3 regions of the Enterobacter sp. FW301-JW81 genome follow, and region 1 is predicted to be linked to each of the others. Evidence: predicted binding sites of a transcription regulator. Region 1 holds the regulator's gene; each other region holds the start of a gene.
What was found. Region 1 encodes sigma-54, which starts transcription at its own class of promoters, with help from an activator protein. Its sites were predicted from a motif close to GTTGGCACANNTTTCGCTNT; they were not measured.
Positions count from the first base shown of each region.

Region 2: a site for sigma-54 is predicted at 1,537-1,556, ahead of glnK (P-II family nitrogen regulator). Genes of this name have one in related genera too.
Region 3: a site for sigma-54 is predicted at 3,350-3,369, ahead of hypA (hydrogenase maturation nickel metallochaperone HypA). Genes of this name have one in related genera too.

Region 1 covers NZ_JBYTBA010000003.1:427,707-435,547, forward strand. The annotation lists gene kdsD (arabinose-5-phosphate isomerase KdsD) at 1-277, shown strand, start outside; gene kdsC (3-deoxy-manno-octulosonate-8-phosphatase KdsC) at 292-858, shown strand; gene lptC (LPS export ABC transporter periplasmic protein LptC) at 855-1,430, shown strand; gene lptA (lipopolysaccharide ABC transporter substrate-binding protein LptA) at 1,399-1,953, shown strand; gene lptB (LPS export ABC transporter ATP-binding protein) at 1,960-2,685, shown strand; gene rpoN (RNA polymerase factor sigma-54) at 2,733-4,166, shown strand; gene hpf (ribosome hibernation promoting factor) at 4,189-4,476, shown strand; gene ptsN (PTS IIA-like nitrogen regulatory protein PtsN) at 4,559-5,050, shown strand; gene rapZ (RNase adapter RapZ) at 5,096-5,950, shown strand; gene npr (PTS phosphocarrier protein NPr) at 5,947-6,219, shown strand; gene mtgA (monofunctional biosynthetic peptidoglycan transglycosylase) at 6,259-6,984, opposite strand; gene elbB (isoprenoid biosynthesis glyoxalase ElbB) at 6,981-7,634, opposite strand.
Region 2 covers NZ_JBYTBA010000005.1:160,834-168,674, reverse strand. The annotation lists gene amtB (ammonium transporter AmtB) at 1-1,112, opposite strand, end outside; gene glnK (P-II family nitrogen regulator) at 1,148-1,486, opposite strand; gene AC3WOK_RS16465 (SmdB family multidrug efflux ABC transporter permease/ATP-binding protein) at 1,707-3,488, opposite strand; gene AC3WOK_RS16460 (SmdA family multidrug ABC transporter permease/ATP-binding protein) at 3,481-5,253, opposite strand; gene AC3WOK_RS16455 (Lrp/AsnC family transcriptional regulator) at 5,284-5,742, opposite strand; gene AC3WOK_RS16450 (PLP-dependent cysteine synthase family protein) at 5,858-6,904, shown strand; gene cof (HMP-PP phosphatase) at 6,945-7,763, opposite strand.
Region 3 covers NZ_JBYTBA010000007.1:124,035-131,875, reverse strand. The annotation lists gene hypE (hydrogenase expression/formation protein HypE) at 1-720, opposite strand, end outside; gene hypD (hydrogenase formation protein HypD) at 717-1,838, opposite strand; gene AC3WOK_RS20320 (HypC/HybG/HupF family hydrogenase formation chaperone) at 1,841-2,113, opposite strand; gene hypB (hydrogenase nickel incorporation protein HypB) at 2,104-2,967, opposite strand; gene hypA (hydrogenase maturation nickel metallochaperone HypA) at 2,971-3,321, opposite strand; gene hycA (formate hydrogenlyase regulator HycA) at 3,533-3,997, shown strand; gene AC3WOK_RS20300 (4Fe-4S dicluster domain-containing protein) at 4,068-4,676, shown strand; gene hycC (formate hydrogenlyase subunit 3) at 4,673-6,487, shown strand; gene AC3WOK_RS20290 (respiratory chain complex I subunit 1 family protein) at 6,489-7,412, shown strand; gene hycE (formate hydrogenlyase subunit HycE) at 7,428-7,841, shown strand, end outside.

The DNA of each region.
Region 1 (7,841 bases):
GGGTATGACGGTCGTGTGCGACGATCTGATGAAAATTCAGGGGATCTTCACCGATGGCGATCTGCGCCGCGTGTTCGACATGGGCGTCGATGTCCGCACGCTGGGCATTGCCGATGTGATGACGCCCGGCGGCATTCGCGTGCGTCCGGGTACGCTGGCAGTGGATGTGCTGAACCTGATGCAGTCCCGTCATATCACCTCCGTTATGGTTGCCGATGGCGACCAGTTGCTGGGTGTGGTACATATGCATGATCTGCTGCGCGCAGGCGTAGTGTAATGAAGGATAAGACAATGAGTAATGCGGGTGCATCCCTTGCAACCTGTTATGGTCCGGTCAGCACCCAGATGATGGCAAAGGCGGAGAATATTCGCCTGCTGATTCTGGATGTGGATGGGGTTCTCTCCGATGGCCTGATTTATATGGGCAATAACGGTGAAGAGCTAAAAGCGTTTAACGTTCGCGACGGCTACGGTATCCGCTGTGCGCTGACCTCGGGTATCGAGGTTGCTATCATCACCGGGCGGAAAGCTAAACTGGTAGAAGACCGCTGTGAAACCTTAGGCATTACCCATTTGTATCAGGGTCAATCCGATAAGATGGCAGCATTCAATGATTTAGTGGGTAAACTGGCTATCGCGCCGGAAAACGTGGCCTACGTCGGGGACGATCTGATTGACTGGCCAGTGATGGCTGAAGTCGGGCTGAGTATTGCCGTTGCCGATGCGCATCCGCTGCTGATCCCGCGCGCGGACTACGTTACCCACATCAACGGTGGCCGTGGTGCCGTCCGTGAAGTCTGCGATCTGCTCCTGCTGGCGCAGGGCAAGCTTGATGAGGCCAAAGGGCAATCGATATGAGTAAAACCAGACGTTGGATTATCATTTTGCTTTCGCTTGTCGCACTGGTATTGATTGGCGTGAACCTTGCCGATCGCGACGATACGCAAACGGAAGCGATCAACACTAACGATCCAACTTATAAAAGCGATCACAGCGACACCGTGGTCTATAGCCCGGAAGGCGCGCTGAACTATCGCCTGATTGCCCAGCATGTTGAATATTTTTCAGATGACGGTATTTCGTGGTTTACCCAGCCTGTCATGACCACGTTTGATAAAGACAAAGTGCCGACGTGGTCAATTAAGTCAGATCGGGCAAAACTAACAAATGACCGTATGCTTTATCTGTATGGCCACGTTGAAGTCAACGCCCTGACCGCTGACTCGCAACTGCGAAAAATTACGACGGATAATGCCCAGATCAACCTGGTGACCCAGGACGTGACGTCGCAGGATCTGGTCACACTGTATGGCACAACATTTAATTCCAGCGGTTTAAGAATGCGCGGGAACTTACGCAGCAAAAACGCCGAGCTGATTGAAAAGGTTAGAACCTCCTATGAAATTCAAAACAAACAAACTCAGCCTTAAAGTAATTATCGCCAGCGCGATGCTGGCAACCAGTCTCCCCGCGCTTGCTGTAACGGGCGATACCGACCAGCCGATTCATATCGAGTCCGACACCCAGTCTCTCGATATGCAGGGCAACGTCGTCACCTTTACAGGTAACGTCGTCATGACCCAGGGCACCATTAAAATTAACGCTGACAAAGTGGTCGTTACCCGTCCGGGTGGCGAGCAGGGCAAAGAGATTATCGATGGCTATGGTAATCCGGCAACTTTCTACCAGATGCAGGACAACGGCAAGCCGGTGAAGGGTCACGCCACGCATATGCACTATGAGCTGGCGAAAGACCTGGTCATCCTGACCGGGAATGCGTATCTGGAACAGCTGGACAGCAACATTACCGGCGACCAGATCACCTATCTGGTTAAAGAGCAAAAAATGCAGGCCTCCAGCGAGAAAGGCAAACGCGTGACCACCGTACTGGTTCCGTCGCAGCTGCAGGACAAAGGCAAAGGCCAAGCCCCGGCACAGAAGAAGAGTAACTAATTCGTTATGGCAACATTAACTGCAAAAAACCTCGCGAAGGCCTATAAGGGCCGCCGTGTCGTAGAAGATGTCAGTCTGACCGTCAACTCCGGCGAAATTGTGGGCCTGCTTGGCCCTAACGGTGCGGGTAAAACCACAACCTTCTACATGGTCGTTGGCATTGTGCCGCGCGATGCCGGCAACATTGTCATTGACGATGAAGACATCAGCCTTCTGCCGCTGCACGCGCGCGCGCGCCGCGGGATCGGCTATCTGCCGCAGGAAGCTTCCATTTTCCGTCGTCTTAGCGTTTACGATAACCTGATGGCGGTCCTGCAGATTCGTAACGATCTGACCAGCGAGCAGCGTCAGGATCGTGCCAACGAGCTGATGGAAGAGTTCCACATTGAGCATCTGCGTGACAGCCTCGGCCAGGCGCTCTCCGGGGGGGAACGTCGCCGCGTTGAGATCGCGCGTGCGCTGGCCGCAAACCCGAAATTTATCCTTCTGGATGAACCCTTTGCGGGCGTTGACCCCATCTCCGTTATCGACATTAAACGTATCATTGAGCACCTGCGTGACAGCGGGCTTGGCGTATTGATCACCGACCACAACGTGCGCGAAACGCTGGCCGTGTGTGAACGCGCGTATATTGTGAGCCAGGGCAATCTGATCGCCCACGGTACGCCGCAACAGATCCTCGAAGACGATCATGTTAAGCGCGTCTATCTTGGGGAAGACTTCAGACTCTGATAGGGTAGAGGTAATGTAACGCCGAACCGGAGAAAAATGCTCTGAACATGAAGCAAGGTTTGCAATTAAGGCTCAGCCAACAACTGGCGATGACGCCGCAGCTACAGCAGGCAATTCGCCTGTTGCAACTGTCCACGTTAGAACTTCAGCAGGAGCTCCAGCAGGCGCTGGACAGTAATCCCCTGCTGGAACAAACCGATCTTCATGACGAGGTAGAAACCCAGCAGTCGCAGGATACAGAAACGCTCGACACCGCGGATGCACTCGAACAAAAAGAGATGCCGGACGAGCTTCCGCTGGATGCCAGCTGGGATGAAATCTACACCGCCGGAACCCCTTCGGGTACGCGTGCAGACTACCAGGACGATGAGCTACCGGTCTATCAGGGAGAAACCACCCAGTCACTTCAGGACTACCTGATGTGGCAGGTCGAGCTGACCCCCTTCTCCGACACCGATCGTGCAATTGCCACGTCCATTGTCGATGCCGTTGATGATACGGGCTATTTAACCGTCACGCTGGACGATATCCTCGAAAGCATGGGCGACGATGAGATTGAGCTTGAGGAAGTAGAAGCCGTACTCAAGCGCATCCAGCGTTTCGACCCGGTAGGCGTGGCTGCAAAAGATCTGCGCGACTGCCTGCTGATCCAGCTTTCTCAGTTCAGCAAAGAGACGCCATGGCTCGATGAGGCGCGCGTCATCATCAGCGATCATCTGGATCTGTTGGCTAACCACGATTTCCGCAGCCTGATGCGGGTCACGCGCCTGAAAGAAGACGTGCTGAAAGAAGCGGTGAATCTGATCCAGTCGCTCGATCCGCGCCCCGGTCAGTCGATCCAGACCAGCGAACCCGAGTACGTGATCCCGGATGTGCTGGTCAGAAAACACAATGACCGCTGGGTCGTTGAACTGAACTCTGACAGCATCCCTCGCCTGCAAATCAACCAGCAGTATGCCTCCATGTGCACCAGCGTGCGTAACGATTCCGACAATCAATATATTCGTAGCAATTTGCAGGAAGCGCGATGGTTGATCAAAAGTCTGGAGAGCCGAAATGATACGCTGCTACGCGTTAGCCGCTGCATTGTCGAACAGCAGCAGGCTTTCTTTGAGCAGGGCGAAGAGTATATGAAACCGATGGTGCTGGCGGATATCGCTCAGGCCGTCGAGATGCATGAATCAACCATTTCCCGTGTAACCACGCAGAAGTATCTGCACAGTCCGCGCGGTATTTTTGAGCTTAAGTATTTCTTCTCCAGCCACGTGAATACCGAGGGCGGCGGCGAAGCGTCGTCAACGGCGATTCGTGCCCTGGTGAAGAAGTTGATCGCCGCGGAGAACCCCGCGAAGCCACTAAGTGACAGTAAGTTAACCACCATGCTGTCCGATCAGGGTATTATGGTGGCACGTCGTACTGTTGCGAAGTATCGAGAGTCTTTATCCATTCCGCCGTCCAACCAGCGTAAACAGCTGGTCTGACACAACCGATAAGGAAGACACTATGCAGCTCAACATCACTGGACAAAACGTCGAAATTACTGAGGCTTTACGCGACTTTGTGAACACGAAGTTTGCCAAACTCGAGCAGTATTTCGAAAGGATCAACCAGGTCTATATTGTGTTGAAAGTGGAGAAAGTGACTCATATCTCGGATGCCACCCTGCATGTTAACGGGGGTGAACTCCATGCCAGTGCGGAAGGGCAGGACATGTACGCGGCTATCGACGGCTTGATTGATAAGCTTGCGCGACAGCTCAATAAACATAAAGATAAACTGAAACAACACTAATTGTCCGGGCAGTTAACGGGTGCAGGACGGCCTGTTGTGAAACACAACAGGCCATTTGTACAGTTAGCGCTTAGGTGAAATTATGATGAACAACGATTCCGCTCTTCAACTGAGCAATGTCCTTAACCAGGAATGTACCCGCAGTGCTGTTCACTGCCAGAGCAAAAAACGTGCGCTGGAGATCATCAGTGAACTGGCCGCAAAACAGCTGGGCCTGCCGCCGCAGGTGGTGTTCGAAGCGATCCTGACCCGTGAAAAAATGGGCAGTACCGGTATCGGCAACGGCATCGCGATCCCGCACGGCAAACTGGAAGAGGATACCCTGCGCGCCGTCGGTGTGTTTGTGCAGCTTGAAACACCTATCGCCTTCGATGCCATCGATAACCAGCCCGTCGATCTCCTCTTCGCGCTGCTGGTTCCTGCCGACCAGACGAAAACCCATCTGCATACGCTGTCGCTGGTCGCAAAACGCCTGGCCGATAAAACCATTTGCCGCCGACTGCGCTCGGCCCAAAGTGATGAAGAGCTCTATCAAATTATCACTGAAGCAGAAGGCAATCAGGATGATGCATAACCAGGTGATGGCCTTCACATCTGTTGTCCTGAGGAGAAACGGAACATGGTGCTGATGATTGTCAGTGGCCGTTCAGGGTCGGGGAAATCCGTTGCTCTGCGCGCGCTGGAAGACATGGGTTTTTACTGCGTAGATAACCTGCCGGTCGTGTTGTTGCCCGACCTGGCTCGGACGCTTGCGGAAAGACAAACCTCTGCCGCCGTCAGTATCGACGTTCGCAACATGCCTGAATCACCAGAAATTTTTGAGCAGGCGATGAGTAACCTGCCTGAGGCGTTTTCACCTCAGCTGCTGTTCCTCGATGCAGACCGCAATACCCTGATCCGCCGCTACAGCGATACCCGTCGTTTGCACCCGCTTTCCAGTAAGAACCTCTCTCTGGAGAGCGCGATCGATGAGGAGAGCGATCTGCTGGAGCCGCTGCGCTCTCGTGCCGACCTGATAGTCGACACCTCTGAGATGTCCGTTCACGAGCTGGCGGAAATGCTGCGTACCCGGCTGTTGGGCAAGCGCGAGCGCGAACTGACGATGGTGTTCGAGTCCTTTGGCTTCAAGCACGGTATTCCGATTGATGCGGATTATGTTTTCGACGTGCGCTTCCTGCCGAACCCGCACTGGGATCCGAAACTGCGTCCAATGACCGGTCTGGATAAACCCGTCGCGGCCTTCCTCGACAGGCACACAGAAGTTCACAATTTTATCTACCAGACGCGAAGCTACCTTGAGCTATGGTTACCTATGCTGGAGACAAACAATCGTAGCTACCTGACGGTGGCGATTGGCTGTACCGGCGGTAAGCATCGTTCGGTTTACATCGCCGAACAGCTGGCCGACTATTTCCGCTCGCGCGGGAAGAACGTCCAGTCCCGTCATCGCACGCTGGAAAAACGTAAAACATGACCGTAAAACAAACCGTTGAGATCACCAATAAGCTGGGCATGCATGCACGCCCGGCGATGAAACTGTTTGAACTGATGCAGGGTTTCGATGCGGAAGTTCTGCTGCGGAATGACGAAGGTACCGAAGCGGAAGCAAACAGCGTGATCGCGCTGCTGATGCTGGACTCCGCCAAGGGGCGCCAGATTGAAGTAGAAGCCACCGGCCCTCAGGAAGAGGAAGCGCTGGCGGCGGTCATTGCCCTGTTTAACGCAGGGTTCGACGAAGATTAAGGTCGGCTATTCAGGCGGGTGGCGCTGCGCTTACCCGCCCTACATTAACTTATTGCGCTCCATAAACCCTTCCCCGCCCAACTGACGCATCTGGCGCATAATCCACGCCTGTCGGCTTCGCACGTACCCTGATGGGGCACTGGCTTTAAAGCGGATGGGATTAGGTAAGACAGCAGCCAGGAGTGCCGCTTCTGACATACTCAGACGGCTGGCCGGTTTATTGAAATAACGCTGTGCGGCAGCCTCCACCCCGAATATGCCATCACCAAACTCGGCGACGTTGAGATACACGGTCAGGATGCGCTTTTTGCTCCAGACCGATTCCATCCCCAGGGTCAGCCCCGCTTCCAGCCCTTTTCGCACCCAGCTTCGCCCATCCCATAGAAACAGGTTTTTGGCCGTCTGTTGCGACAGCGTTGACGCGCCTCGCACGCGGTTTTCGTGGCGTTCGTTATGAGCAAGCGCCTTCTCAATGGCCGCGACGTCGAACCCCCAGTGCTCCGGGAATTTTTGATCCTCCGCCGCGATGACCGCCAGCCCCATAAACGGTGAGATAGCGTCCATACTCACCCAATCTGAGTGGGCCACATAGCTGAAATCGCCGGTGAGCCACGCGCCGAGCTGACGCTCAACCATAACGGCAGAGAACGGAACCGGCATAATGCTGAATAATGCCAGCCCGCCTCCCCAGAATACCGCCAGCACAAGAACGATGCGCAAGAGAATACGTTTCACCCATGCGCCTGCGCCAGATTGACGTCTCATTCAGTGAGCACCAGCACGCGAGCCACCAGCTTTTCAATACCGGAGGCGGCCTCAGCGATATTATTCGCCAGCATATACGCCGGCGTGGTGACAATCTTGTTATCTTCATCAACCACAATGTCATCAACCGGGCACGGAACGTGTTCGCCCCCCATTTCCTCCACGATCTCTGCGGTATCAATATCGGTGCCAATCGTCAGCCGCAGCGGGAAATCAAAAATTTTAGGCAGCATGGCTGGCGCGATACAGATAAAGCCCAGCGGTTTACCCGCCGCGTGCATCGCCTGCGACAGCATTTTTAGATGAGGATCGACCTGACACTCCGCACCCTGCGCGGCAAAGGTGCTGAGATTTTTGGCCGCGCCAAACCCGCCTGGAACAATTAGCGCATCAAGCTCTGCGGCATCTGCCTGAATAAGAGGATGGATGTCACCGCGCACGATACGCGCGGCTTCAATCAGCACGTTACGGGTTTCCGCCATTGGCTCACCGGTCAGATGGTTAATCACATCAGCCTGATTTTTGTCTGGCGCAAAGCAAATCACCTCTGCTCCCTGTTTTGCCAAAGCCAGCAGCGTAATGACGGTTTCATGTATCTCAGAACCATCGTAAACACCGCATCCGCTCAGCACGACACCAATCTTTTTCATCATGACGATCCTTTTCTGCAACTGGCTGAAGCACATTAATAATTTTGATTAAAACGCTATGCTTCACACATTTCACTGATTCATGTAACAAACCATTTAAGATTTGCTATCTTATCTGCGTGCGGCCTAAATTTTTCAGGCGGCGCCGATTCGAAAATAACTTTAAAAAACAGGCGCAGCCACGATTTCCCTGGTGTTGGCGCAGTA
Region 2 (7,841 bases), on a different contig from region 1:
ATGGTGACGCCTTCTGCGTAGCCCACGCCACCCAGCGATTTCGCTGCGAAGATACCGGTCATGATACAGCCGACAATGCCGCACACGCCGTGCACGCCAAACACATCGCAAGGGTCATCAACGCGCAGAATACGCTTCAGCGCCGTCACGCCCCACAGCCCCGCCAGACCCGACACCAGGCCGACCAGCAGCGCGCCACCCACACCAACATAACCACACGCTGGAGTGATACCGACCAGACCGGCAATCGCCCCCGAACAGGCACCCAGCAGAGAAGGTTTACCGCGCACCGCCCACTCGCCAAAGACCCAGGAGAGGATTGCACCCGCCGTGGCCACAACGGTGTTCACGAAGGCCAGCGCGGCGATTTCGTTCGCGGCACTTGCTGAGCCGGCGTTGAAGCCAAACCAGCCAAAGTAGAGGATCGCGGTACCGGTAAAGACCATCGGCAGGTTGTGCGGTTTGAATGCTTCTTTACCAAAGCCCACGCGTTTGCCAATCAGGTATGCGCCAACCAGGCCCGCTACCGCGGCGTTAATGTGCACAACGGTACCGCCCGCGAAGTCCAGCGCGCCGTGTGTTGCCAGCAGACCGCCACCCCAGACCATGTGCGCAATCGGCACATAGGAGAGCGTCAGCCAGACCACCACGAAAATCAGGACCGCTGAGAAACGAATACGTTCGGCGAGCGCGCCCACAATCAGCCCGACGGTAATACAGGCGAACGAGCCCTGGAAAGCAACGTGAATATACTGGTAGAAGCTGCCCATCAGCGCGGTCAGCTCAATATTTTTCAGCATCACCCAGTCGAAGTTACCAAAGAACGCGTTGCCGGTACCGAAAGCCAGCGAGTAACCGTAAACCACCCACAGCACGCAGACCAGCGCGAACGTTACGGCAACCTGCGTCAGCATGGAGAGAACGTTTTTGCCACGGATCAGACCGCCGTAGAACAGCGCAATGCCCGGAATGGACATGAACAGCACCAGCGCGGTGCTGATCATCATAAAGGCGTTATCGGCTTTGTCTGCCACCGCAGGTGCAGCAGCCAGCGCCAGGCCCGGCAGCAGTGCCAGCGAACCCAGACCCGTTTTAAGTGTTGCTATCTTCATTTTCTCGATCCCTATCACTGTGTGCCAGGCGTTAATTACAGTGCCGCTTCGTCAGATTCGCCGGTACGGATGCGAATGACGCGCTGCAGTTCGGCAACGAAAATTTTGCCGTCGCCAATTTTGCCGGTGTAGGCCGCTTTGCTAATGACATCAATGACTTCATCAAGCTGATCGTCAGCAATCGCGACATCAATTTTTACTTTTGGCAGAAAGTTAACGCTGTATTCCGCCCCGCGATAAAGCTCGGCATGACCCTTCTGACGACCAAAGCCTTTCACTTCGGTGACAGTCAGTCCCTGAATACCCATTGAAGAGAGCGCTTCACGCACGTCTTCGAGTTTGAATGGTTTGATTACAACCGTAACCAGCTTCATAGATCCCCTCCAGTCAGAATTCGGTAATGGCCGCAGCTAACGTAGAAGGTATTGCAAGGGGTGTGCCAGAAATGAAAACCAGAGGGAATAGCGGTGCGATGAGCGTTACGCGCGCCTGCTAAACGCACCGGTGAAAAAAAACGCACCATGCCGGTGCAGGGTGCGTTTCAGTTTTGCACCAACAGGAATGACTGTTAGCGCGTCGCCTCATTTTAGTGCATCAGGCGCTAAGCGACTCTTCATCGCGCACGCTGGCCGCCAGCTCTTCGCCCGCCAGCTGCAGCTGATACATCTGCCAGTAGCGCCCTTTTGCTTCCAGCAGTTCGCGGTGCGTACCGCGCTCAACGGCCTGTCCGCGATGCAGCACCAGAATGGTGTCCGCGTCAACGATGGTCGAAAGTCGGTGAGCAATCACCACCAGCGTCGTATGGTCGCGGACGGCGGCCAGCGCCTGCTGGATGGCCTGCTCGGTGCCGGAGTCAATGCTGGCCGTGGCTTCATCCAGAATCAGTATCTGCGGCGTTTCAATGAGCACCCGCGCCAGCGCCAGGAGCTGCTTTTGTCCTACGGAGAGATTGTTCCCCTGCTCGCCGAGTTTCGTATTGATCCCGTCGCTAAACCCGCGCGCCAGGGCTGCCAGCTGCACTTTCTCCAGCACCTCCCAGACCTGCTCCTGAGAGTAGTCTCGCCCCAGGGTCACGTTGGCGTAGAAGGTATCGGCCAGCACGACCGGATCCTGCTGCACCATCGCAACGCCTTTGCGTAACACACCGTGACTGAGAGCCGCGAGCGGGCGTCCGTCGAGACGGATTTGCCCCCGGCTGACCGGGTAATACCCCATTAACAGGCTGGCGAGCGTGCTCTTACCGCTGCCGGTATGCCCCACCAGCGCCACGAACCCGCGTGAAGGAACATCAAGCGTGATGTCCTGCAGCACCAGCTGGTCGTCGCGATAGGCAAAGGAGACGTTATCAAAGGCAATGGCCCCGCTTTGCAAAGGACGCTCGTCGTCGCCGTAGGTCTGACGCGGCCTGTCCATCAGCTCGAACACGCGCTCCCCTGCCACCACGGCCTGTTGGAGCATCGACTGTTGTGTCGTCAGCTCAATCAGGGGTTCGTTAAGGCGGCCAAGGTAGCTGATAAAGGCGTATAAAACGCCAACCTCAATGGTTCCTCGTGTGGTCAGGCCAAAGAGCATCAGCAGCCCGCAAAGCACCAGCGCGGAGAAGAGGCTCAGCAGCGGGCGTAACAGGAACCCATCAAGCCGCAGGGTCTGCATGCGCGCCATGTAGTGCGAACGGCTGGCTTCGCCCATCCGCTCGCCAAAACGCGCCTGCTGGCGGAACTGCTGGATGACGCTCATGCCGTTGATCACTTCGTTGAAGCCATCATTGATGTCGGCCAGGTAGGTGCGCACCCGACGGACAATCGGCGTGCTGTAGCGTTGATAGATAACCATCACGATCAGCACCGCCGGGAAGATAGTGATTGCCACCAGCGCCATGCGCCAGTCGAGGCTGAACATCGCCACCAGCATCGCGCCAATCAGCGCTGCGCTGCGCAACACGGTTGCCACCACGGTGACGTACAGATCGCGGATCACCTCCGTATCGTTGGTCACCCGCGAAATCACCTGCCCGACCGGCTGAGTATCAAACTCGCTGAGCGGCTGGCGAAGCGCGGCGTCCATCACGTCCGTACGCAGCTGCTGTACAACGCCCACGGCTGCACGGTTGAACAGCAGAGACTGGGCATAGTGCAGCCCTGCCGCAGTCAGCTGTAACCCAACGTAGGCCACGCCTAAGCCCGCCACCAGCCCCAGCGGCAGGTAGCTTTTAGCGACCATATTGTCGATGAAGTAGCTGATGAGCAGCGGGCCGCTCACCTCGGCAATCGCCGCAATCCAGAGTAAAAGCACGGCCACGGAGAGCGGTTTACGCCACGGCGAGCCGTAGGCCAGCAGACGCTTAAGCGTCGGCCACATCGTTCCGAGCTTACGCATGGGTGGCCTCCTCTGCGTGTTCCGGCGCATCGTCCAGCGCCGCTTCAAGCTGCTGATAGCGATACATATCGCGATACCAACCCGGCTGCTCCGCAAGCGTTTCATGCTGCCCGCGCTGGGCAACGTGCCCGTGCTGCAATACCAGTATTTCGCTGGCTTCGGTAAGCGCTGACAAACGATGGGCGCTGATAATCACCGTGCGTCCGTCGCCCCACTGGCGCAGGTTATGCAGGATCTGGTGCTCGGTACGGCCATCCACGGCGGAAAGCGCATCGTCCAGGATCAGGATTTCCGCATTGAGCAATAGCGCGCGGGCAATGGAGATACGCTGTTTTTGCCCGCCGGACAGCATGACGCCCCGCTCCCCGACTTCCGTATCGTAGCCCTGCGGCAGACGCAAAATATCATCATGTACGCTGGCTAACCGCGCCACATGCTCTATCTCTTCCTGCGTTGCCGACGGACGTCCGAGGGCAATGTTGTTCGCCACGGTGTCCGAAAAGAGAAACGGCGTCTGGCTCACCACCGCCAGACGGCCTCGCCACTCATCCAGCACCAGCCGGGTCAGGGGAATATCATGGAAGCGAATATCACCCTGCGTGACGTCAAAGTGGCGCTGGAGCAAAGAGAGCACGGTACTTTTGCCGGCGCCCGTCGGGCCGCAGATGCCGAGCATCTGGCCTGGCTGAAGCGTAAAGCTAACGTTCTCCAGTACCGGATGTTCCGTTTGCGGATAGACAAACTGACGGACGTCGACTTTCATGACGCCGCGCCCTTCCGGTACCGCTTCGCTCCCGTCATTGACCACTGGCGCTTCGGCCAGCATGGCGCGAATGCGGCTATAGGCGGCGCTGCCGCGCTCCACGATGTTAAACATCCAGGCCAGCGCCAGCATCGGCCAGATCATGAGCCCCAGATACATCGCAAAGCTGGTCAGTTGCCCCAGGGTCAACGCGCCCTGCACCACCATCCAGCTTCCGCCGCCAATCGCCAGCAGGTTTGCCATGCCAATCGCGATATAAATCGTCGGGTCAAAACGGGCGTCAATACGCGCGACGCGCATGTTCTTCGCTCCCGTGTCCGCGGCATCGGCCGCAAACAGCGCGGATTGTCGGTCTTCCAGACCAAACGCTTTAATCATACGGATGCTGGTCATGCTCTCCTGCGTGCGGTCGTTCAGGGAAGAAAACGCCGCCTGGGCAAGCTTAAAGCGTTCGTGCAGCTGTTCGCCGTAGCGATTGATCGCCAGCGCCATCAGCGGCATCGGCAGCAGGGCAAGCAGGGTCAACTGCCAGCTGATCTGCGTGGACATGACGATCAGCACCGCGCAGCCCATCACCAGCGAGTCCACCAGCGTCAGCACCCCTTCCCCGGCGGCAAAGACCACGCGATCGACGTCGTTAGTGGCGCGCGCGATAAGATCACCGGTGCGATGGCGCAGATAAAATTCGGGATGCTGCCGGCTCAGCTGGCGGTAAAAATCCTCACGCAGCTCAACGGCCAACTGATAGGACGCGCCAAACAGCAGCACGCGCCAAACGTAGCGCAGCAGATAAACAATGACGGCCGTCAGCACCAGCGTGCCAACCCACATCAACACCCGTGCGGTGGTGTAATGCTGTTCGGTGACGCCATCCACGACGTATCCCACCACTTTCGGCGGGATCAGCTGCAAAATGGCAATGATAATAAGCAGGAATACGGCGCCGAGATAGCGTTGCCACTCCCGACGAAAGTACCAGCTTAATTGGGCAAATAATCGCACGCGGTTTGTTCCTGAAGGTATTTTACGAAGTTATTCAATAGGTAACGCTGTGGTGTATTTAATCTGTTCCATGGCGAAGCTTGAGGTTACGTCCGATAACCCCGGTACGCTGTTCACCAGTCGCTTGTAGAAATCATCATAGCGCTTCATGTCTGCGACCTGAACGCGCATCAGGTAGTCGTACTCGCCGGCCATACGCCAGAAGCCGAGCACCTCTGGCATTTCGGACACCTGCGTGACAAAGCGGCTATACCACTCGCTGCTGTGATGCTGAGTTTTTATCAGGACAAACGCCGTTAATCCAAGCCCCAGTTTTTCGGGATCCAATAACGCGACGCGTCCCAGCAGAATACCGTCATCCTCAAGCTTCTTGAGGCGCTTCCAGCACGGCGTGGTGGTCAGATTAACGGCATCTGCCAGCGCCTGCAAAGAGAGGGTACAGTCACTTTGCAGTAATGACAGGAGCTTGCGGTCAATTTTATCTAGCATAGCCACCTCACAGAGAAAATTTTTCTCCCTTCATTCTATTTTAAAGGCCAGATAGCAACAATTTTTTCTGTGCTTTTCGCTATCCTAGGCACAAAATGACAAACGGATAACTACGATGAATAGCACTTGGGTTAAACATGCGATCAGCGAAATCAATGCCGACTATCAGCGCTCGGCAGATACGCACCTGATTCGCCTTTCCCTGCCGGGATTTGACGGTATTCAGCTCTATCTGAAAGATGAAAGCACCCATCCTACCGGCAGCCTGAAGCATCGTCTGGCGCGCTCACTGTTTTTATACGGTTTATGTAACGGCTGGATTAAAGAAGGCACCACTATCATTGAATCCTCATCCGGTTCAACGGCGGTGTCCGAAGCCTATTTTGCTCGCCTGCTGGGCCTGCCGTTTATCGCGGTGATGCCTTCCTGCACTGCCAGACGCAAAATCGAACAGATCGAATTTTACGGCGGTCGCTGCCACTTTGTGGAAAGCGCATGCGAAATCTACGCCGCTTCCGAAATGCTGGCCCGCGAGCTCAACGGCCACTATATGGACCAGTTTACCTTCGCCGAGCGCGCGACGGACTGGCGCGGCAATAACAACATTGCCGACAGTATCTTCCGCCAGATGACCCACGAGCCGCACCCGGTTCCGTCGTACATTGTAATGAGCGCCGGGACGGGCGGCACGTCAGCCACTATTGGACGTTACATTCGCTGCCAGGGCTATGATACCCAGCTGATGGTGGTTGATCCGCAGAACTCCGTGTTCCTCGACTACTGGCAAAACCGCGATGCCGGTCTGCGCAGCCCGGTAGGCAGCAAAATTGAAGGGATTGGCCGCCCGCGCGTGGAACCATCGTTCATCCCGGACGTAGTGGATGAGATGATGCGCGTGCCGGATGCCGCAAGCGTGGCAACGGCGCACTGGCTGGAAACGCAGCTGGGCCGCAAAGTCGGCGCGTCGACGGGCACAAATATGTGGGGCGCACTGCAGCTTGCCGCACGCATGCGCGAAGAGGGCCGCACCGGCTCTATCGTCACCCTGCTGTGCGACAGCGGCGAGCGCTACCTGGAAACCTACTATAATGCGGAGTGGGTGCAGGCCAACATCGGCGATATCGCCCCGTGGAAAGCCCGGATTGCAGAGCTGCTGAAATAAAAAAAGCCAGACCGAGGTCTGGCTTGCTGGAAGGGTCTCACTATTCGGGGGAATATGGGAGGTTGTTGTTGTCCAGCCAATGCGTCAAAAAATGAGACACCGCTTCGTTACCGCAGTGCCCAATAACCGGCAGATGGGGAAGTTCTGCTTTTAGCTGCGCCATCGCATTCCCCATAATCAGACCGCGGCCGACGCTGCCCAGCATCTCCCGGTCGTTCATGGCATCGCCAAACGCCATACAGTCCTGCAGCGTTAAGCCCAGGTGGTCGCTCAGTACCGCCAGGGCAGAACCTTTGTTACAGCCCACAGGTAAAACCTCCAGACAATCCACCGCCGAGAAGGTCAGGTGCGCCCGATTACCCAGCGCCTCATTCAGTTGAATGCGTAAGCGGCAGAGATCGTCGTGATCGCCGCAGAAGCAGATCTTGGTCACCGCATGGGCGGGGATCCGACGCAGATCGACAAGCTGATATTTAAAACCGCTGTAGACATGCGCATGCAGCAGTTCCGGAATTTCACGCCCGGTAAACCAGCCCCGATCGTTAAAGACGTGGATGCTGGCCTGCGTGTCCCAGGTGCTGTGCAGCACGATATCCGCCACTTCCGGGTTGAGATCCTGACGGTGCAGCACATCGCCTTCTACAGAATGAATTCGCGTCCCGTTGCCCGTTATCAGAAAGGCGTCGAGGGAAAATGCGCCCAGCAGATGACGCATTTCCAGCACATGACGCCCGGTAGCAAACGTCAGGGTGACATCACGCTCGCGCAGACGCTTCAGCGTGTTCAGGGTTTTCTCCCCCAAACGGTGATCCGGCATTAACAGCGTACCGTCCATATCAAATGCAGCGAGCCGAGCCATGTTTACTCCCGAAATGTGATGCGATTAACTTGTGCATCAGTATCGTGTGAGATATACGGAAGTAATAGTGAATAGATG
Region 3 (7,841 bases), on a different contig from region 1:
GCACCCGCAGCTTGCCGCAAATTCATGGACCACGGCGTTTACGCCGCCTCGCGTCGCGTCCCGCAGGGTCTTCACGCCGGGGATCGCGCGCAGCGTCTGAATCAGCGGGGTGAGTACCGCGCAGTCGCTGCGCAGTTCGCCGTCCAGCCCCAGGCCTTCGCGCAGGTTCAGGATGGTCGCCCCGTGGCAGCCCAGCGTTCCGGTCACGATCAGCACGTCGCCCACGCCGAGGCGCTGCGCGCCCCAGTGAATATCGGCGGGGATTGCCCCCATGCCGGCGGTGTTGATGAACAGTTTGTCGGCCGCGCCGCGCTGTACCACTTTGGTATCGCCGGTGACGATAGCAATCCCCGCCTCGCGCGCGGTCTGCGCCATGCTGTTGACCACCGCGGTGAGCGTCTCCATCGGCAACCCCTCTTCAAGGATAAACCCGCAGGAGAGGTAGCGCGGAATGGCGCCGCTGACGGCGACGTCGTTCGCCGTACCGCAGACGGCGAGCTTGCCGATATCGCCGCCCGGGAAGAACAGCGGGTCAATCACGTAGCTGTCCGTAGAGAAGGCCAGCCTGTCGCCCTGCGCGGTGAGGGTCGCGAGGTCAATGCGCGCCTGGTCTTCCTGCTCGGCGAGCCAGGGGTTGTTGAAGGCTTCCATAAACAGCCGGTTAATCAGTTGCTGCATCGCCTGTCCGCCGCTTCCGTGCGCCATTTCAACCGTATTCATGCTTCACTCTCCTGGTTGCGATACTGATACCACGCGGCACACGCCCCTTCGGAGGAGACCATCAGCGCGCCAAACGCCGTTTGCGGATTACAAGTGTTGCCGTATAGCGGGCATTGATCAGGCTTGCATTTACCGGTGAGCACCTCGCCGCAGCGGGCACGGGGATCGTCGCAAACCTGCTGCGGCTGCGGGCGGAAATGCGCTTCGGCGTCGAACGCGCGATAGGCCGGCGTCAGGCGCACGCCGGATTCGGCAATCAGCCCCAGGCCACGCCATTCGCTGTCGCCCTCAACGCAAAACACGTCGGCTATCGCCTGCTGGGCCCGTTCATTGCCTGCATCCGGTACCACGCGGCGGTACTGGTTTTCCACTGCACTCAGGGCCGCTATTTTCTGCTCAACCAGCATGGCGACACCTTGCAGTAGATCAAGTGGTTCGAAACCAGCGACCACTAACGGACGATTGTACTGTTCAGCGATAAAACCGTAGGCGTCTGTGCCAATCACCATGCTGACATGCCCCGGCGCCAGAAAGGCGTCAATTCCGTTTCCCGGCTCTTCCAGCAGGCTGCGCAGCGTGGGGATGAGCGTAATGTGCTGGCAGAAGAAGAAAAAGTTATCGACGCCGCGCGCTTTCGCCTGCTGCAGCGTGATGGCGGTGGCGGGCATGGTGGTTTCAAAGCCCAGGCCAAAAAACACCACCTTGCGCGCGGGGTTATCCGCTGCCAGCGTCAGGGCATCCATCGGCGAATAGACGATCCGGATGTCGGCCCCGCGCGCTTTTGCCTGCAGCAGCGAGCCGTTTTTCCCCGGCACGCGCATCGCGTCGCCAAAGGTGCAGAAAATGGCGTCGGGCCGGCTGGCAATCTCGATGCAGCTGTCGATACGCCCCATCGGCAGAACGCAGACCGGGCAGCCGGGGCCGTGAATAAACTCGATGTTGTCCGGCAGCAGCTGGTCGAGGCCAAATTTGAAGATGGCGTGCGTGTGTCCGCCGCACACCTCCATGATCCGCAGCGGTTTTTCTGCCGTGTACTCCAGCAGCGCCGCGCGCGTTTTCAGATGCCCGATAAGCTGCAGCACCTGCTCCGGGGCGCGGTATTCATCAACGTAACGCATGATTATCGCTCCTCGCCGTACAGCAGCGCGCCCACGTCAGGCTCCACGTCGAACATGTTTTGCAGGGCGTCGAGCGTGTCGCGGGCTTCCGCTTCGTTAATTACGCTCATGGCAAACCCCACGTGCACCAGCACCCACTGGCCGAGACGCGATGCGCCGCTTTCATCGCTGCTGCCGACCAGCGTCAGGTCGACGTCGCGCAGGATGCCACAGACCTCGACTTTGGCCTGATTACCGTCGATGGAGTGAATCTGTCCCGGTACGCCTATGCACATCGTTCGTTCTCCAGCCAGCGAAGCCAGCCGTCCATGCCGTCGCCGCGCGTGGCGGAGACCAGCAGAATGTTAATGTCCGGGTTCACCTCTCGGGCGTACGCCAGGCACTTATCCACGTCGAAGTTCAGGTACGGCAGCAGGTCGACTTTGTTCAGCAGCATGAGGGAGGCGGCGGCAAACATATGCGGGTACTTCAGCGGCTTGTCTTCGCCTTCGGTCACCGAAAGCACCGCGACTTTATGCCGTTCACCGAGGTCGAAGCTCGCCGGGCAGACCAGGTTGCCGACGTTTTCAATAAACAGAATACCGTTGTCCGCCAGCGGCAGGCGCGGGGCGGCGTCGGCAATCATTTGCGCATCCAGGTGGCAGCCTTTGCCGGTGTTGACCTGAATCGCCGGTGTGCCGGTTTCGCGAATGCGCGCCGCGTCGTTAACGGTTTGCTGATCGCCTTCGATCACCGCGCAGGAGACGCGCCCGTTCAGGCGCTTGAGCGTTTCCGTGAGCAGCGTGGTTTTGCCGGAGCCGGGGCTGGAGACCAGGTTCAGCACCAGCTGCTTGCGGGTGGCAAAGCGGGCGCGGTTGCGGGCGGCGAGCTGGTTATTTTTGTCCAGCACGTTGATCTCCACCTCCAGCATCTGGCGCTGGCTGATGCCCGGCGCGTGGGTACCCGCTTCGCCGTGGCCGTAGTGCAGATCGCCCGCATCGGAGCGTTGCGGGGCGAAAGCGATCCCGGTCAGTGCCGCAGAGGGACGTGGGGCTGGTGAAAAGGGCGCGGAGCGAAACGCGGAATGAGGATGGTGTTCATCCCCTTCTATATACAGGTTGCCTTCGGCGCAACCGCAGGTGCTACACATACTTTACTCCTTCTCGATTTCGAGGCGTTGGATCTGCATGCCGTCATCTGCCACGATGCGCAGCCCGGTGCTCTGGCACTGCGGACAGCGCTGAACCTTCGATGACAGCAGGGTGACGTACTGCTGGCACTGCCCGCACCAGCACTCCGCCTGCTGCTCTTCAATATGCAGTTCGCAACCTTCCGCCAGCGTGCCGCGGCACACCAGCTCAAAACAGAAGTTCAGGGCGCTGGTCTCGACGCAGGAAAACGCCCCGACCTTCAGCCAGACGCCGGTGACGCGCTTCGCGTGGTTTTGCACTGCCTGCTGTTCGATAAGTTCCAGAGCCCGCTGGCAGAGGGTGATTTCGTGCATGACGCCTCCTCAATGAATTGCGCCATTGAATGCAATAACAGTGCCAGCTTGATTTTTGTTAAGGCGTGTCGATGTCAACGCTGTCGAAATGACACGTCGACACCGCGGCGTTGACAGCGTCTTTTTGGTTTAATTTCTTTAAAATCAGTCAAATAAAAACTGGCATGGAATCTGCTTAACAGCCGCTATCTCCATTAAACGGATACCTTCTATGACTATTTGGGAAATCAGCGAAAAAGCGGATTACATCGCGCAGCGTCATCAGCAGCTGCAGGACCAGTGGCACCTCTACTGCAACTCTCTGGTCCAGGGCATTACCCTCTCGAAAGCGCGTCTTCACCACGCGATGAGCTGTGCGGCGCAGGGCGACATGCAGTTTGTCCTCTTCGGCCATTTCATCATCAACGTTACCCTGGCGGATAACTTCAACAGCCACACCATTGAGTACCACCTCGAGACAAAAGACGGCCAAAAACAGTGTATTGCGAAGGCGCAGCTGATGGCCGATGGCATGGTGGACGGCCACGTCAGCAACCGCGATCGCCAGCAGGTGCTGGAGCACTATCTGGAAAAAATCGCGCCGGTTTATAACGGCCTGTACGCCGCAGTCGAGAACGATCTCCCGGTCAACCTGAAGCAGCTGATGGACGGAAATGCCTCAGCAAACGTGGCCTGACCGATGCGTGTCGAGAAGTGTCGACAAGACAGTTTTTCGTCAAAAATGACTATCACCAGAGGATGACCCGGTGAACCGTTTTGTAATTGCTGACTCGACGGTCTGTATTGGCTGTCGAACCTGTGAGGCGGCGTGTTCGGAAACGCATCGCCTGCATGGGCTGCAGTCCATGCCGCGCCTGCACGTCATGCGTAATGAAAAAGAGTCTGCCCCGCAGCTCTGCCACCACTGTGAAGATGCCCCCTGCGCAGGCGTCTGTCCCGTGAATGCCATCACCCGCGTTGATGGCGCTGTCCAGCTGAACGAAAGCCTGTGCGTAAGCTGCAAGCTGTGCGGCATTGCCTGCCCGTTCGGCGCGATTGAATTTTCCGGCAGCCGCCCGCTGCACATTCCGGCGAACGCCAACTCGCCAAAAGCCCCGCCGGCGCCGCCGGCGCCTGCGCGCGTAAGCACGCTGCTGGACTGGGTGCCCGGCATCCGCGCCGTTGCGGTGAAGTGCGATCTGTGCAGCTTTGATGAGCAGGGGCCGGCCTGCGTGCGCACCTGCCCAACCAAAGCGTTGATTCTGGTTAACATTCGCGACATCGCACGTACCAGCAAGCGTAAACGCGAGCTGACCATCAACAGTGATTTTGGCGACCTTTCTCTGCTACAGGCGCTTAACGAGGGGGCGAAATGAACGCGGCGATGATGATTACCAGCGCGGTAGCCTGTTTTGCTGCCGCCGCCGTTCTGGCGCAGATCTTCTCTTTCCATAAAATCTTCAGCGGCTTGGTCGCCGGGGTCGGCGGGGCGGTAGGTAGCTTGATGACGCTGGCGGCAGGCGGTGCCGTTCTGCTCGGCGGGCACTCCGTTGACGCGCTCGTGCCGCTGATTCGCCACGCCGTTGAGATCGCGCCGCTGAACGCCGTCTGGCTGGTGACGTTTGGCTTGTGCGGGCTGTTTATCAGCCTGTTCAATATCGACTGGCACCGCCACCCGCACGCTAAAGCCAACGGCCTGCTGGTCAATCTGCTGATGGCGACGGCGGTCTGCACCGTTATCGCCAGTAACCTCGGCGCGCTGGTGGTGATGGCGGAGATCATGGCGCTCTGCGGCGTGTTCCTGACGGGCTGCAGCGCCTCCGGCAAGCTGTGGTTTGCATTGGGACGCCTGGGGACGCTGCTGCTGGCGCTGGCCTGCTGGCTGGTGTGGCAACGCTTCGGCACGCTGGACTTTGCTGCGCTCAACGGCCATCCGCTGGGGAATGACGTCTGGCTGCTGGGCGTGATTGGCTTTGGCCTGCTCGCCGGAATCATCCCGCTGCACGGCTGGGTGCCGCAGGCGCATGCAAATGCCTCCGCGCCCGCCGCCGCGCTGTTTTCTGTGGTGGTGATGAAGGTCGGTCTGTTCGGGATTCTGGCGATTACGCTGACCGGCGGCCAGCCGCCGCTGTGGTGGGGCGTCGTGCTGCTGGTCGCCGGGATGGTTACCGCCTTCGTCGGCGGCTTGTACGCCCTGATGGAGCACAATATCCAGCGTCTTCTGGCGTATCACACCCTCGAAAATATCGGCATCATTCTGCTCGGCCTTGGCGCGGGCGTGACCGGGCTGGCGCTGAATCAACCGGCGCTGATTGCCGCCGGCTTTATCGGCGGTCTCTATCACCTCGTCAACCACAGCCTGTTTAAAAGCACCCTGTTCCTCGGCGCGGGAAGCGTCTGGTTCCGCACCGGCCATCGGGATATTGAAAAGCTGGGTGGGATTGGCAAAAAGATGCCGGTGGTTTCACTGGCGATGCTGGTCGGGCTGATGGCGATGGCCGCGCTGCCGCCGCTGAACGGCTTTGCCGGGGAGTGGGTGATCTATCAGTCCTTCTTCGCGCTCGGCCAGAGCGACGTCTTTATCGCACGCCTGCTCGGCCCGCTGCTGGCGGTCGGGCTGGCGATTACCGGGGCGCTGGCGGTGATGTGCATGGCGAAAGTTTACGGCGTCACCTTCCTCGGCGCGCCGCGCACGCGCGAAGCTGAAAACGCCTGCTGCGCACCGGTGTTGATGGGTGTGAGCGTGGTTGCGCTGGCGCTGTGCTGCATCGCGGGCGGGGTTGCCGCGCCGTGGCTGCTGCCGCTGCTGGGTAACGCTATTCCGCTGCCGCTGACCGTGGCGAATACCACCGTCTCTCAGCCCACGATCGCGCTGCTGCTGATTGGCGCACCGCTGCTGCCGTTCGTCCTGATGCTGTTCTTCAAACGCGACCGACTCTCTTCCCGCTCGCGCGGTGCGGCGTGGGCCTGCGGCTACGAACACGAACAGTCGATGGTCATCACCGCCCACGGTTTTGCCATGCCGGTGAAAGAGAACTTTGCCGCGGTGCTGAAGCTGCGCCACTGGCTGAATCCGGTGGGCTGGGTACCCGGCTGGCAAAGTGCTGCCGCGCCCGCACTGTTCCGTCGTCTGGCGGTCATCGAGCTGGCGGTGCTGGTGGTGATTGTGATTTCACGAGGAGCCTGACATGAGTTTGTTACTGGCATTACTTCAGGCGCTGGTGCTGTTCGCCGCTGCGCCGCTGCTTTCCGGGATTAGCCGCGTGGCGCGCGCCCGGATGCACAACCGTCGCGGGCCTGGCGTGCTGCAGGAGTACCGCGATCTGTTCAAGCTGCTCGGTCGCCAGAGCGTCGCCCCGGATGCCGCAGGCTGGGTCTTTCGCCTGACGCCGTTTGTGATGGTGGGGGTGATGCTGACCATCGCCACCGCGCTGCCGGTGGTCAAGGTGGCGTCGCCGCTGCCCGTGCTTGGCGATCTGATTACGCTGATTTACCTCTTCGCCATTGCCCGCTTCTTCTTTGCCATTGCGGGTCTGGACACCGGAAGCCCGTTTACCGGCATCGGCGCCAGCCGCGAGGCGATGCTGGGCGTGCTGGTTGAGCCGATCCTGCTGCTGGGGCTGTGGGTCGCCGCGCAGGTCGCGGGTTCCACCCATATCAGCTTTATCACCGACACCGTTTATCACTGGCCTGTGGCGCGCTCGATCCCGCTGGTGCTGGCGCTGTGCGCCTGCGCGTTCGCCACGTTTATCGAGATGGGCAAACTGCCGTTCGACCTTGCGGAAGCCGAGCAGGAGCTGCAGGAAGGGCCGCTCACCGAATACAGCGGCTACGGCTTCGCGGTGCTGAAATGGGGCATCAGCCTCAAACAGCTGGTGGTGCTGCAGATGTTTGTCGGCGTCTTTTTCCCGTGGGGGCAGATGACGCACTTCTCCACAGGCGGCCTTGTGCTGGCCGTGGTGGTGGCCGCCCTCAAGTTGCTGGTCGGCGTGCTGGTGATTGCCCTGTTTGAAAACAGCATGGCGCGCCTGCGTTTTGTGGAAACGTCGCGCATCACCTGGGCCGGTTTTGGTTTTGCATTTTTAGCGTTCGTCTCCTTGCTGGTGGCGTGATTAAAGAGAGTTTTTATGTCTGAAGAAAAGAAAGGTCAGCAGTATCTCGCCGCGTTGCATCAGGCTTTCCCCGGCGTGGTGCTGGAGGAGTCCTGGCAAACCAAAGACCAGATAACCGTCACCGTAAAGGTGAACTACCTGCCGGAAGTGGTGGAGTTCCTCTATTACCAGCAGGGCGGCTGGCTGTCGGTGCTGTTCGGTAACGACGAGCGTCAGCTGTGCGGCAATTACGCCGTGTACTACGTGATGTCGATGGAGCAGGGGGAGAAGTGCTGGCTCACCGTGCGCGTAGAGGTCGATCCGGCTAAACCGGAATACCCGTCCGTCACGCCGCGCGTGCCTGCCGCCGTCTGGGGCGAGCGCGAAGTGCGCGACATGTACGGCCTGGTGCCGGTTGGCCTGCCGGACGAGCGCCGCCTGGTGCTGCCG